2 linked regions of the Colwellia sp. M166 genome follow. The protein of the gene in region 1 interacts with the protein of each later gene in a pairwise test. Links are inferred from orthologs where the notes say so. Each region holds a gene or a part of one and is shown on either strand. Other genes may lie near its edges.

The links.
Region 2: the proteins of FGD67_RS10500 (region 1) and pepP interact in binary tests that used the Escherichia coli proteins (3 or more experiments, as listed by UniProt). The link is inferred for Colwellia sp. M166 from one-to-one orthologs.

Annotation. Positions count from the first base shown.
Region 1 is NZ_CP040755.1:2,302,776-2,309,983, forward strand. Bases 9-2,873 are described here. They hold FGD67_RS10500 (aminoacyl-histidine dipeptidase), read left to right. Parts: upstream 9-637; coding sequence 638-2,110; downstream 2,111-2,873. Other genes in these bases: slmA (nucleoid occlusion factor SlmA), read left to right, coding at 9-579; FGD67_RS10505 (response regulator transcription factor), read left to right, coding at 2,273-2,873. Also shown: more of slmA, read left to right, coding at 1-8; more of FGD67_RS10505, read left to right, coding at 2,874-2,932; FGD67_RS10510 (PAS domain-containing hybrid sensor histidine kinase/response regulator), read right to left, coding at 2,952-6,395; FGD67_RS10515 (hypothetical protein), read right to left, coding at 6,522-6,962; FGD67_RS10520 (sodium:solute symporter family protein), read right to left, coding at 7,135-7,208. UniProt on the Escherichia coli protein: Dipeptidase with broad substrate specificity. Requires dipeptide substrates with an unblocked N-terminus and the amino group in the alpha or beta position.
Region 2 is NZ_CP040755.1:4,037,158-4,044,321, forward strand. The notes cover bases 4,344-7,164. They hold pepP (Xaa-Pro aminopeptidase), read left to right. Parts: upstream 4,344-4,994; coding sequence 4,995-6,335; downstream 6,336-7,164. Other genes in these bases: FGD67_RS18255 (UPF0149 family protein), read left to right, coding at 4,352-4,921; ubiH (2-octaprenyl-6-methoxyphenyl hydroxylase), read left to right, coding at 6,482-7,164. Also shown: FGD67_RS18230 (universal stress protein), read left to right, coding at 1-171; metK (methionine adenosyltransferase), read right to left, coding at 336-1,523; murI (glutamate racemase), read right to left, coding at 1,706-2,560; FGD67_RS18250 (cell division protein ZapA), read right to left, coding at 3,810-4,115.

The sequences.
Region 1 (7,208 bases):
GCGACTCAAAAACCTAATCGTAAACAACAAATTTTAGAATGCCTTGCTCATATGCTACAAACGAGTGCTGGACAGCGGATCACAACGGCAAAACTTGCTGTTGCAGTCGGCGTTTCCGAAGCGGCACTTTACCGTCACTTCCCATCAAAAGCACGCATGTTTGAAGGCTTAATAGAATTTATTGAAGAGTCGATTTTTTCTCGTGTCAATCTGATATTAACTGATCATAAAGAAGCCCTTATTCGGTGCCACCATATTTTACATGTTTTACTCATATTTGCTGAACGTAACCCTGGCATGTGCCGTATTTTAGCTGGTGATGCCTTAATGGGCGAAAACGAACGTTTACGAGCACGGGTTAATCAATTTTTTGAGAAGCTAGAATCACAATTTAAACAAGTGTTACGCGAGCGCAAGCTCAGAGAAGGTAAAGGTTTTACTATCTCAGAGCCAGCTTTAGCCAATATTTTAATGGCTTTCGCGGAAGGTAAAATTAATCAGTATGTTCGTTCTGATTTTACCAAAAAACCCAGTAATGATTTTAATGAACAATGGCAATTTTTAATGGCTGATAAGTAACACCATTATCGACTATATACCAATTTCTATTGGCAAATGAAACCTTTAAGGAAACATCGTGAGTAAGTTAGCACAACTACAACCTAATAAACTGTGGCAAATTTTCGAGCAAATTTGTAGCATTCCCCACCCATCAAAGCACGAACAAAAAATATCACTTTGGATCCAAACTTGGGCTAGTGAATTAGGTTTGAGCGTTAAAGAAGATGCCGTTGGTAATTTAATTATTAAAAAACCAGCGACTGCTGGAATGGAAAGTAGAAAGGGCGTTATTTTGCAAGCACATATGGATATGGTGCCGCAAAAAAATTCTGCTACTAAGCATGATTTTCTCGTGGACCCGATTAAAGCTTATATTATCACTGAAGCTGATGGTGATTGGGTTACTGCTGAAGGGACTACCTTAGGCGCTGATAATGGCATTGGTTTATCATCAGCATTGGCTATTTTGGCAAGCGATGACGTGCCTCATGGCCCATTAGAAGTATTGGTGACTATTGATGAAGAAGCCGGCATGACTGGTGCTTTTGGCCTTGAGGCCGGTTGGTTGGAAGGTGACTTACTGATCAACACCGACTCAGAGCAAGAAGGTGAAATTTACATGGGCTGTGCTGGTGGTCTTGATGGTGAAGCAATGTTCGCTATTGCCAATGAGGATGTACCGGCTGATGTTGAGTCTTTTAACTTATCTATTTCCGGTTTAAAAGGTGGCCATTCTGGCGTTGATATTCATACCGGTCGAGCCAATGCCAATAAGCTATTAGTGAGGTTTTTACTGGCTGCAAGTAACGAGTTTGAGCTACGTTTAACCGAATTAAATGGTGGAAGTTTACGTAATGCTATTCCGCGTGAAGCTGATGCTAGTTTTGTTATTAGTAAAGCTCAAGTTAGTGCCTTTAAAGCTAAGCTGGCAGAATACTTAACCACCATACGCCAGTCTTTAGGCTCAATCGAAACGGGTATTGAAATGTTATTAATTTCGCCAGAAACTTTTGATGAATGCTGGACACTCGACACTCAGAATAGCATTTTACGTGCCCTAAACGCCTGCCCTAACGGCGTGTTACGTATGAGCGATGATATTGAAGGTATTGTTGAAACCTCATTAAACTTAGGTGTTATACGCAGTAAAGGTAACAAGTTTGTTGCCATGACGTTAATTCGTAGCTTACATGATGATGGGCGCTTAGATGCACAAACTATGGTGAAATCGACATTTGAGTTAGCTGGAGCTGCAATTAAATTTTCAGGCGCTTATCCTGGCTGGAAACCAGATACAGGCTCAGCATTAATGCAAACAGTGCGTGATACTTATCAGGAACTTTTTAATAAAGTGCCTGAAATTATGGTTATTCATGCAGGTCTTGAATGTGGTTTATTCAAAACAGCCTATCCTCACTGGGACATGGTATCATTTGGTCCAACCATAAAATTTCCACATTCACCTGATGAAAAAGTGCAAATAGCCACGGTTGAACAATATTGGCAGCTATTAATCGCTGTATTAGCCAATATCCCAGAAAAGGCATAGTTACGCTTGTCGCGCGTTATTTTTATAACGCGCTACTTCTTCTTTTGGCTGCAATAAACTATGATTAAGACTGCAAGTAGTGCATATCTAGCCTAAAGTTTAATTAATAAATTAAACTCAACCACCTAAGCTTAACTTGGGTTTTTTACAGGAAACAGTAACATGATTCAGCCAGAAAAAATTATAATAGCTGACGATCACCCATTATTTAGGCAAGCGTTATTGGCCACATTAAAATTAAAACTAACGCAAACGCAGTGGTTAGAAGCACAAACCATTGCCGAACTAGAACAACAGCTGAGTGAAAATAATGACAGTGATTTAGTTTTATTAGATTTACATATTCCCGGCGCACATGGTTTTAACACCTTGATTCATGTTCGTAACCACTTTCCACAAATTCCCGTGGTTATCGTCTCTGCTCACGAAGATCATGAAATCATACATAAAGCTATGGGTTACGGCGCTTCAGGATTTATTCCAAAATCTACCCCTGTTGAAGATATTTATAATGCTATTCAACACGTATTATTAGGTAATATTTGGACCCCTTCAGCTTATAACGAGTTAGCACCAACACAAGATAATAACGATATTGCCGAGCGTGTTGCAAGCCTTACTCAGCAACAATATCGAATTTTAATGATGTTTGCCCAAGGCATGCTCAATAAACAAATTGCCTATGACTTAAATGTTTCCGAAGCTACCATTAAAGCACATGCGACAGCAATATTTCGTAAACTTGATGTACGCAATCGTACACAAGCGGTGATTGCTATTGCACAACTTGATATTGCTGATGTGCAACTACAAAACAATTAGCTAATGGCTTATTAAAGCATTATTGCAAATATTTTTCTTGTAGCTTTTTCGTTAACATAGCACTCATCATTGCTCTAAGCGCGGCAGGCTTAACCAATTTGCGCATAAAGCCGATATCTGCTGCTAAAGTTTTTTCTTCTAAATCGCTATCTGTGGTGGCGGTAATTAAAATAGCAGGAACATAATTTCTACTCAGTTTTCTCAACTGAGCAATAAGCGCGATACCATTGAAGTCATAATCAAGTTGATAATCAACCAGCAATATTTCGATATCGCTTTTATGGTCATCATACAGTGCTATGGCTTGGTCATATGAATCCGCCGCTAAAACATTACAGCCCCATGCAGACAGTAACTCAACCATACCGCTGAGCACATCAGGGTCATTATCAATACACATTACCGTGACATCACTTAAACCGACATTGACTGCGGGTTTAGTCACCAGTACTTCTTGTTGTGCTTGAGCTCGCTCAACGCCAACAGAAAATTTACAGCCCATGCCCACTTCCGATCTTAGCGCCAAAGGGTGTGCCAATAAATTAGCTAAGCTTTGGGTGATATTTAACCCTAGACCTAAGCCTCCTGCGGATGCACTCTGCTGATTATCTAACTGAGTAAATTGTTCGAAGACCATGGTTTGTTTATCAAGTGGAATACCCGGGCCGTTATCTAGTACTTGAATATCAACAAGCGCGCCTTTTACTCTTGCCCCCAATAACACTTTACCAGGGCTGGCATAGCGAAAGGCATTACCGATTAAATTTTGTAATATCCGACGCAATAAGCTCCGATCAGAGCGCAACCACAAAGAGTTACTATGCACACAAAATTCAACTTTAAGCTCTACCGCACTCGCAGAAAACTCTTTTGCCAGATCATTAAATAACGATTTAACTGAAAAAGTAGTAATATTCGGCTTGATATTACCACTTTCAATACGGGCTATTTCAGCTAAATCCGCAACCAAATCATTGGCCACTTTTAAGGAATGATCAATATTATCAACTTGTCGTTGTTGTGTAGCAGTCAAGTTACCTTGGCTAGCTAAAGCCGAGGTAAACAAACGTGCCGCTTCTAAAGGTTGCATAAGATCATGGCTACAGGCTTTCAAATATAAACTTTTCTTCACGTGAGCTTGTTCAGCCTTTTCGCGCGCTAATGCCAAAGCATCATTGGTTTGTTCTAGTTTTCTGGTGCGCTCTAGTACGCGAGTTTCCAAATCGACATTGGCTTCGATCAAACCTCTTTCGGCTTGACGATAAGCAGTAATATCAGAAAATAGCATAACAAAACCACCGCCAGGTAAGGGGTTGCCTTCGATACGTATTACTCGGCCATCACTATGCTCTCGCTCAGAGCTATGCGGGCTGCCATTACGTAAATGTGTCAATCGCTTATTGACTTGTTGATCAACCTTACCAACACCACACAAGCCACGTTTAACGTTATAACGAATTAAATCACTCACTGGGCTACCTTGATAAATAAGCTCAGCAGGGTAGTCAAATAAATCAACATATTTTTTATTCCAAGCAACCAGGTTTAACTCACTGTCAACAATCGAAATACCTTCACTGGCATTTTCTATCGCACTTTGTAATAAATCCTGACTATATTGCTGACGCTGACTTGATGCCTCTTCAACTAACACGGCAATTTCATCTAATGCAATATCACGCCCTTCTAGGGCCGAAGATAACACCAAGCGAGCAGATGACGCGCCCATAACACTTGCTAAGGTATTTTCTGTGTGTTGTAGTAATTTTTGGTTATAAGCGACATTACTCATTTGAGCTTTAACCGTTAAGCGCTGAAACTGCGCAAAACTAATGGCCGACTTTTTTTCACCAACGAAGCGCGATACCAATAGCTCAAGCTCTTGGACATTAATTTGTTTATTGCGCTGTAACTGTAGCGCTTTAGGTGCTTGATACTCCATAAATAAAGAAGCTTGCATGCGCTCTTGTACGCTCTGACGACTAACGTGAGAGAGTAACCACATCGAGATAACATTAACCGATAAAGACAGCAAACTTGCCATTGAACTTGCAGAAAGCAAACTACCTTCAAAAGGATTAGGGTAGACACCAAATTGTGGGATAAAATTGAGAAACAACCAAGCACCAAAACCAATTAAAATACCGCCATAAACCGCGGTTAATGTTGCTCTACGCCAATAAAAAGCGGCAACTAAGGCCGGAGTTAATTGGGCGAAAGCACCAAAAGCTATTTCGCCTAACGAGCTTAAGGTATCAGGCGATGCCATTAAAAATACGCCATAACCTAATAAAATAACAAATAGCACCAACACCTTGCGAATGGTTAATAGTCGTAAACGAAAATTATCGTAATCACTGTGACTGTGGCTATGCTTATTGGCACGATATAGCCAAGGAAAGACAATCTCATTACTGAGCATGGTACTTAAGGCGATAGAAGAAATAATCACCATAGAACTGGCCGCCGATATAGCGCCCAAGAATGTTAATAAGGTCAGCCAAGGTTGTTGCTGATACCAAGGTAAAAATAAAACATAAGCATCTGATGGCACAGTGTCGCCGAGCAATAAATGCCCTGCTAAGCCCAAAGGCACGGCAAATATGGCAAAGACTAATAAATAAAGTGGAAAAATACGCCGGCTAAGCCAAGTATCTCTTTCATCTTTAAGCTCTACCACCATCACTTGAAATTGCCGAGGTAAAGATAAAAAAGCCGCCATGGCGATCACTAACATGGCAAACATTGACATAATATTAGGAAAGTTAAGCTGTTGGTTGAGCTCGATATTAGCTGATGAACGTCGCCAAATTTCCATCGGTGAGTCAAATAAAACATAAGTAACAAAAATACCAACCGCAAGAAAGGCAAATAATTTCACTAAAGACTCAAAGGCAATTGCGAGCATAACCCCAGGATGACGTTCCGTGACATCAATATTACGCACCCCAAAAACAATGGTAAAACCAGCTAAAATTAAACTAACAACCAAACCAAAATGCCAATTGGCTAAGCTTTGTTCTGCTTGGAGTTGCTGAAAAGAATAAACAATGGCTTTTAATTGCAAGCCGATATAAGGCATAGTGCCAACTAATGCGACTATGGTGACTAAAATAGCGAGCTTATGTGATTTACCAAATCGGGCTGCAAGTAAATCGGCAATAGAAGTGAGGTTTAGCTTTAAACTGACACGAATAATGCGCTGAATAAAAGGCCAAGCAAAAGTAAAAAGTATGATTGGCCCTAGATATATCGGCAGGTGAGAAATAAAATTGCTTGATGCTTGCCCAGTAGTACCTAAAAAACTCCAAGAAGTACAATAGACACCTAAAGTTAATGCATAAATAATCGCTTGGCTTTTTCGCACTAATTTATGACGATATTTATCTCCCATATAGGCAATAAAAAACAATAGGCCTATATAAGCAAAACTTAAGCCTGCTAATTGCCAATTTGGGAACATAAAACTTCTCTAAAACTGATATTAATAATTAGATTATATGGATTTATCGCCACAAGTCATGCATTGTCTTCAAGGTATTGAATGCCTATAGATATTAAGCTGCATTCAGTTTAAAAGATTACAGCACTACTTAACGGTTTGAGTATAAAACTCAGCAATATATTGCCCACCTTTAATATTGGCAATAACACGTAATTTATATTTTTCGCCTTGCACACTAATCTGCTCACGTAACGGTGTCGAACTTTGCCAATAATACGGATTATCAATCATACCCAACGGATATGCACTCGCCTGATTGCTTTTATCAACTAAAAACAACGTAGCACTATCAAGTGGAAAAGTTGAATTTACCGTAGTTGTCCCAGCCTTGTCATATATATTAACCTCAAATTTACCTGATTTAAGAATACATTTTTGATTGATCACATCACAATGACCAAAGGGTACCAGTTTAAACACCCGGGTTTGCTCTGCTTGCTTTTCAAGATAAAAATCTGACGCTATGTAGCCACCCAAGATAAGAAACGGTGCCACCATTAAAGCTACTTTTGTATGACGGTTCATAATCATCCTTATTTTCTTTAGTATCCAAATGTAAAAATTATTCTTCAATACTGCATATTGCAGTGGTTATCACGACAATGCCTATTTGTTTTTCAAAGCGAGTTAATGAAAAAATTAAAGGCTCCACAAGTGGAGCCTTTATTCCTGTGGTATTCAATACCGTTACCGTACTCTAGTGATCATGTGCTGCCGATACACCACCATGCGGTGTACGGAAGTTTTCAACCAGCTGTTGAATATGAGCAG
Region 2 (7,164 bases), 1.7 Mb from region 1 along the record:
CCGCAAACTGCTGATGAGCTTCATGTCGGTTTAACAATTATTGGTAATTGTAAACATGATCATTTCTTCAATAGAATGCTCGGCGATAGTTCGCAGTTTTTAACTGATAAAATCTCTAGTGATATACTTGTGATCAAACCCGATAGTGAAAATATGATGTTGGCTATGTAGTGCGAATGTTTATATAGATTAATACCAGTTTTACTAAGTTTCTGAGGGGGAACAAACTTAATAAACTTGGTATGAGGCTGTTTTATCTCGATTATTTGTTATAAAAAAACCGCTCAATGAGCGGTTTTTTTATGCTTAATATTAATGCTATTTGGCGATATTTATTAGATACCAGCAGATAAACGTAGCGCTTCTGCTTTATCGGTTTTTTCCCAACTAAATGCTGTGAAAGTATCATCACCGACGGTCATTTCGAAAGGTTCGCGACCAAAGTGACCGTAAGCTGCCGTTTGTTTATACATTGGGTGCAGCAAATCTAACATTTTAGTGATGCCGTATGGGCGTAAGTCAAAATGCTCACGCACAAGCTCAACTAAACGCTGTTCAGAGACTTTGCCAGTGCCAAAGGCATCAACAGAGATTGAAGTAGGCTCAGCAACGCCGATAGCGTATGAAATTTGAATTTCACAACGATCAGCTAAACCAGCCGCAACAATATTTTTTGCAACATAACGACCAGCGTATGCCGCACTGCGATCAACTTTTGATGGATCTTTACCTGAGAATGCCCCACCACCATGACGAGCCATGCCGCCATAGGTATCAACAATAATCTTACGACCGGTTAAGCCACAATCGCCCACTGGGCCACCGATAACGAAACGACCCGTTGGATTAATATGGTATTTTGTCTCTTTAGTTAACAACTCTGCAGGCAAAACATGCTTAATAATGTTTTCCATTACCGCATCATGTAAGTCTTCTTGTTTGATATCAGGATTATGCTGAGTTGAAAGCACAACAGTATCAATAGCGACAGGCTTGTTATCTTCATAGATAAAGGTTACTTGGCTTTTTGCATCAGGACGTAACCAAGGTAAAATACCTGATTTACGTGCTTCAGCTTGACGCTCAACCAAACGATGAGAATAGTATAATGGTGCAGGCATTAAAGTTTCGGTTTCATTGGTGGCGTAACCAAACATTAAACCTTGGTCACCAGCGCCCTGATCTTCAGGCTTTACGCGATCAACACCTTGAGCTATTTCTGGAGATTGTTGGCCAATTAAATTCATGATGCCACATGTTTCACCATCAAAGCCAACATCAGAAGAGGTGTAGCCAATTTCTGAAATAACATCACGGGTAATTCTTTCTAAATCTACCCATGCAGACGTAGTAACTTCACCTGAAATAATGGCAACACCAGTTTTTACCATGGTTTCACAAGCAACACGTGCATGCTTATCTTTGGCAATAATAGCATCTAAAACCGCATCAGAAATTTGATCGGCAATTTTATCCGGATGTCCTTCTGATACTGACTCAGAAGTAAAAAGGTGTGTAGACATAAACCCTCGTAAAAATTAATTGAAAAACAAAAATTGCTTTAATGGCGATATTCTAACTGTTTACCTATCGCTTTTCTAGAGTTTTTTACGCCTAGATGGCTAAACGTCTTTGAGCTATATCAAAACTTATTCCTATATCTCAAAAAATATTACTTTTTGTTCATGTTGTGGCGCTAAATTTTTTAGGGATAGTGTTTTAATTGTAATGGACGTTGCCAAATGTGGCTGAAAAGCGCTTGCTGTGGTGCACTATGTTTAGAGCTATAAAAGCTTGTTGTACCTAAGTCATTACTGTTATTCATTAGCTGGTGTAATGCTAATTGTCGTTGCAACTGCTCAGTGACGGGTTGTGCTGTCTCCATAATGAGTACACCGTCACCACATATTTCACTAATTAAGCTTTTGACTAACGGATAATGCGTGCAACCTAAGACAATAGTATCAACACCTTGGGTTATAAGCGGCAGCAAATAAGCGCTCAACATCAGTTTGCATTCAACAGAGTTTTTTTTATCTTGCTCAATAAGCTCAACTAAACCTGGACAGGGCTGAATCGTGACTTCACTGTTATTACGATATTGCGCCACTAAGGTGAGAAAACGCTGATTTTCTGCCGTTGCTTTCGTGACCAGAATAGCGACTTTCTTGTTTTTACTAAAGTTTGCTGCTGGCTTTATCGCGGGCTCTACGCCAATGACCGGAATCGAAATGTGTTTACGTAACTGATCTATGGCATTAACGGTCGCGGTATTACAAGCAACAACAATAGCTTTAACTTTACGTTCAATAAACCATTGAGCAATCTCGTTAACTCGCTGTTGAATAAATTGTGTCGACTTTTCACCGTAGGGGGCATTCAAGGTATCCGCCACATAAAGTAAGTTCTCATGAGGGAGTTGCTGTTGAATACATTGCGTAATAGATAAACCGCCAACACCCGAATCAAAAATACCGATAGGGTCAGCACGATTAACTTGCTGCAGACTGTCTCGCTTTGAAATCGCTATCTTGGTATGGGTTTTATTTTGCGGGGGCATTAAATAACTACGGCTTAGAGTGAACAGAAAACAATATTGTTAAGTATATTATTAACCGGCAAATGAGATCTATATATTTTTCTAGCAGACACAGGGTTAGTAATGTCTTCCAGAATGCCGCAGCTCAGATAATCTTGAACACCGGGTGCTTTTCTAGTGATGTGCGGAAATAGTATTGATATTTTTAAGCAGAAAGCTTGTTAGCAATAAAAAATTAGTAATGTCTTCCAGAATGCCGCAGCTCAGATAGTCCTGAACACTGGGTGCTTTTCTAGTGATGTGCGGAAATAGTATTGATATTTTTAAGCAGAAGGCTTGTTAGCAATAAAAAATTAGTAATGTCTTCCAGAATGCCGCAGCTCACATAGTCCTGAACACCGGGTGCTTTTCTAGTGATGTGCGGAAATAGTATTGATATTTTTAAGCAGAAGGCTTGTTAGCAATAAAAAATTAGTAATGTCTTCCAGAATGCCGCAGCTCAGATAGTCCTGAACACTGGGTGCTTTTCTAGTGATGTGCGGAAATAGTATTGATATTTTTAAGCAGAAGGCTTGTTAGCAATAAAAAATTAGTAATGTCTTCCAGAATGCCGCAGCTCACATAGTCCTGAACACCGGGTGCTTTTCTAGTGATGTGCGGAAATAGTATTGATATTTTTAAGCAGAAGGCTTGTTAGCAATAAAAAATTAGTAATGTCTTCCAGAATGCCGCAGCTCAGATAGTCCTGAACACCGGGTGCTTTTCTAGTGATGTGCGGAAATAGTATTGATATTTTTAAGCAGAAGGCTTGTTAGCAATAAAAAATTAGTAATGTCTTCCAGAATGCCGCAGCTCAGATAGTCCTGAACACTGGGTGCTTTTCTAGTGATGTGCGGAAATAGTATTGATATTTTTAAGCAGAAGGCTTGTTAGCAATAAAAAATTAGTAATGTCTTCCAGAATGCCGCAGCTCACATAGTCCTGAACACCGGGTGTTCAGGGCGGAAATATCATGCTAACCGTAGGCTTCCCGATACGAGCCGGGCTTGCACAATAGTTAATAATCAACTTCCTTAGGTAAAACTTATCGGCTCAGGGACATAGTTCACAAACAAACATCCCAGAAGACGAAGTTATTATAGCGAATAATGTCAGCCGAATTAAGTCTTTTATTACTTGTAAGACCTGACTGCTTAATGCTTGAACAAATTGAAGTTTCTTTAAACAAAAACCATATTTTTAGAAAATTGAATAATACCGAGAGGGTGAGTTATGCGCTTTTAGGGGAATTAACAGCCAGTTCAATTGTGGCTTGTAGCAGTTCAATTTTACTTTGCATTTTTTCGCGTTCTTGCTCTAACTCAGCTCGTGCTTTAACCAAGTCATTGGCAAGGTTTAACGACATCATCACCAAAGCTTGCTCAGGGGTTTTTGCCGAAGGACTTTTCTTCACATCGAGAGCTAAGCGCTTATTAATTTCATCGGCTGCTTGCAACAAAGCCGATTCATGGCCAGCAGGACAAGCGATTTTTAATCGTTTGTTGGCAACATTTATCGTAACTGTGTGTTGGCTCATCGCGTTGTTATTCTCAAAAACATTATTTTAGTATTTTCAAACAATAGCTCGAAATACTAAACTACAGACTGTAATACCAAGAAAAGTAATAATAATCAAAACTTAGTACCCCATAAGGGGGAACTATAACGGTGAGTGTTACACTATGCAAGTGATCTCTATGGTTTTTTTCTGGAATCAAGGCTATGCCGATGTTAAGATAGTCAACAATATACCTCGATTGAATTGATATTTTTATGGCTGATAGCACCACTTTAGATTTTCCCTCTGTACAAGCAATTTTAACTAGCGAAGGTATTGAGGCGCACGCTGCTGAAATTCATGGTGTGCTTACTGGCTTAATTGCGGCAGGTTTTGAGTTTGAAAGTAACGATTATGTCGCTATGGTTAATGACATGCTTAATAATGCCGAAGGCTTGCCTGCTAGCGTTAAAAGCTTAGTTAAAGATATTTACAGTGATATTTGGCAAAAAATTCTTGATGATTCTTATAGCTTTCAATTAATGCTACCTGATGATGACGACTCAATTGTTGAACGTGGCCATGCCCTAGGTAAATGGGTACAAGGTTTTAATTTAGGCTTTGGTTTACAACAAAATAAAAATGCCACACTGTCTGAAGATGTCAAAGAAGTACTGACCGACTTTGGTGAAATTGCCAATTTGTCAGATGAAGTCGAAGAAAATGAAGACACCGAGCAAGCCTATTTTGAAATTGCTGAATACGTCAGAATTTCTGCCTTACTTTGTTTTACCGAATTAGGTGCCGCACCTGAGCTAAAAGATAACTCGGCAACGCTGCATTAGCACTAGCGACTAAAACGTTTAGTTATTTATCTTTAAGCTACCCACCAACTATAAAAACAGTGAGCTGGTAACTATGATCAAAAACACGCTACTACCTGTTGCTGAATTTTGTCAGCGCAGAAGCGATTTTATAGCGCAAATGCCAGCCAACAGCATAGCGCTCATTTCGGCGGGTAAAGAAGTTACCCGCAGTAATGATACCGAATACCCCTTTTGCCAAAGTAAGCATTTTTACTACTTAACGGGTTTTAATGAACCCGATGCTATTTTGGCATTAGTCAAAAACGGGCAATCAAGGTCTGCGCAAAGTATTTTATTTTCTCGAGAGAAAGATCAACTGCAAGAAATCTGGCATGGCCGACGAGTCGGTCAAAAACAAGCCGTGATTGATTATCAAGTTGATAGCTGTTTTAACTTAGCAGAAGTCGATGAGCAACTGTTGCCATTAATTGCGGGCAAAAGTGCAGTATTGATTTGCCAACCAGAACTGACTGAATTTCAACAACAAGTGCTAAATTGGTTGAGCCAAGTTAGAAAGTCTGCTCGCAGCGGTGTTAAAGCACCAAAATCTTTAATTGATTGTAGCGAACTGATTGATGAAATGCGTTTGCACAAATCATCAGCAGAGCTTGATATTATGCGACAAGTTAACGTGATCAGTGGTGCTGCTCATCAACGCGCAATGTTGCAAACCCAAGCCGGTAAGTTTGAATATCAAATTGAGGCAGAACTACTACATGAATTTGCCTCCAACGGTGCCCGTTACCCAGCGTATGGCACTATTGTTGCCGGTGGTGATAACGCCAATATTTTGCACTATACCGATAATGATGACGCGCTAAATAATGGTGATTTACTGCTTATTGATGCCGGCGGCGAATTGGCGGGCTATGCCGCCGATATTACGCGTACTTTTCCAATCAGTGGTAAGTTTACTGAGCCACAAGCGTTAATTTATCAACTCGTGCTCGACAGTCAAAATCTTGCTATCGAGGCGATAAAACCACAGCAAACCTTTGCAGAATTAAACCGTCTTGTTGGTGGTTTTTTAACCCAAGGCTTATATGACTTAGGTATTTTAACCGGTGACCTAAGTGAGTTGTTGGCACAAAAAGCCTGCAAAAAGTATTTTATTCATGGCTTAGGACACTGGCTAGGACTCGATGTGCATGATGTCGGTGACTATCACTCAAATCAGCAACGTGAACAACATCGACCTTTTGCTACGGGCATGGTGATGACCATTGAACCGGGTATTTATATCCCATTAACCGATCAAAGTGTTGATGAAAAATGGCGTGGTATTGGCGTACGAATTGAAGACAATATTGCAGTAACGCCTACAGGCTTTGAAAACTTAACCGTTAATGCACCGAAAACCATTGCAGAAATTGAAACACTGATGTCGAAGTAACTGTTTTTTATTGCAAACAAATCAGTTGATTAAAAACAAAGTGATAAACCTGATCAAAAGATAAGCTTAGGGTTAATTATGCCTGTTGTTAATAAGGCTAAAGTAACAAAAAAACGCTAAAGCAGTATAAAAATTAAAGGTTAACGATGAACACAAGCGTAAATAAAGACAAGGTTACTGCTAATACGGCTAAGCACTTTGATGTGGTTATTTCGGGCGGCGGTTTATCGGGCGCACTAATGGCACTGAGTTTATCCACTTTAGTTACTTCGCAGCAAGCCGCACTGAAAATAGCGATTATTGAAGCGAATCCGATCTTAACTGATCCGTCACGTAGCTTCGATGATCGGGTATTAGCTTTATCACATGGTAGTGCCGCTTATTTAACTGAAGTTGGAGCATGGCAGTATTTGTATCAATACGCTGAGCCAATTCAAAATATTCATATTTCAGACCGTGGTCATTATGGCAAAGCTCGATTATATGCAAAACATCAACAAGTTGACGCGCTAGGTTATGTCGCTGAAATGTCGGTTATTGGTGCGGCTTTATTAAAAGCCTTAGCAACAAAAAAACACATTACTTGGTTTACTCCTGACAGCATTGAAAATGTGCAATGGCAAAGCGAGCAAGTCAATATTGCGTTAAGTTCGGGAATTAAGTTAACCACAGCGCTATTGTTAGCTTGTGATGGTGTGCAGTCACCTTGTCGCAAGTTTGCCAATATTGCGACCACCAGCCGTGATTATCAACAATCGGCATTAATTGCCAATGTCGCTACCGCTCATCAACATAATAATATTGCTTACGAGCGTTTCACCGAAACTGG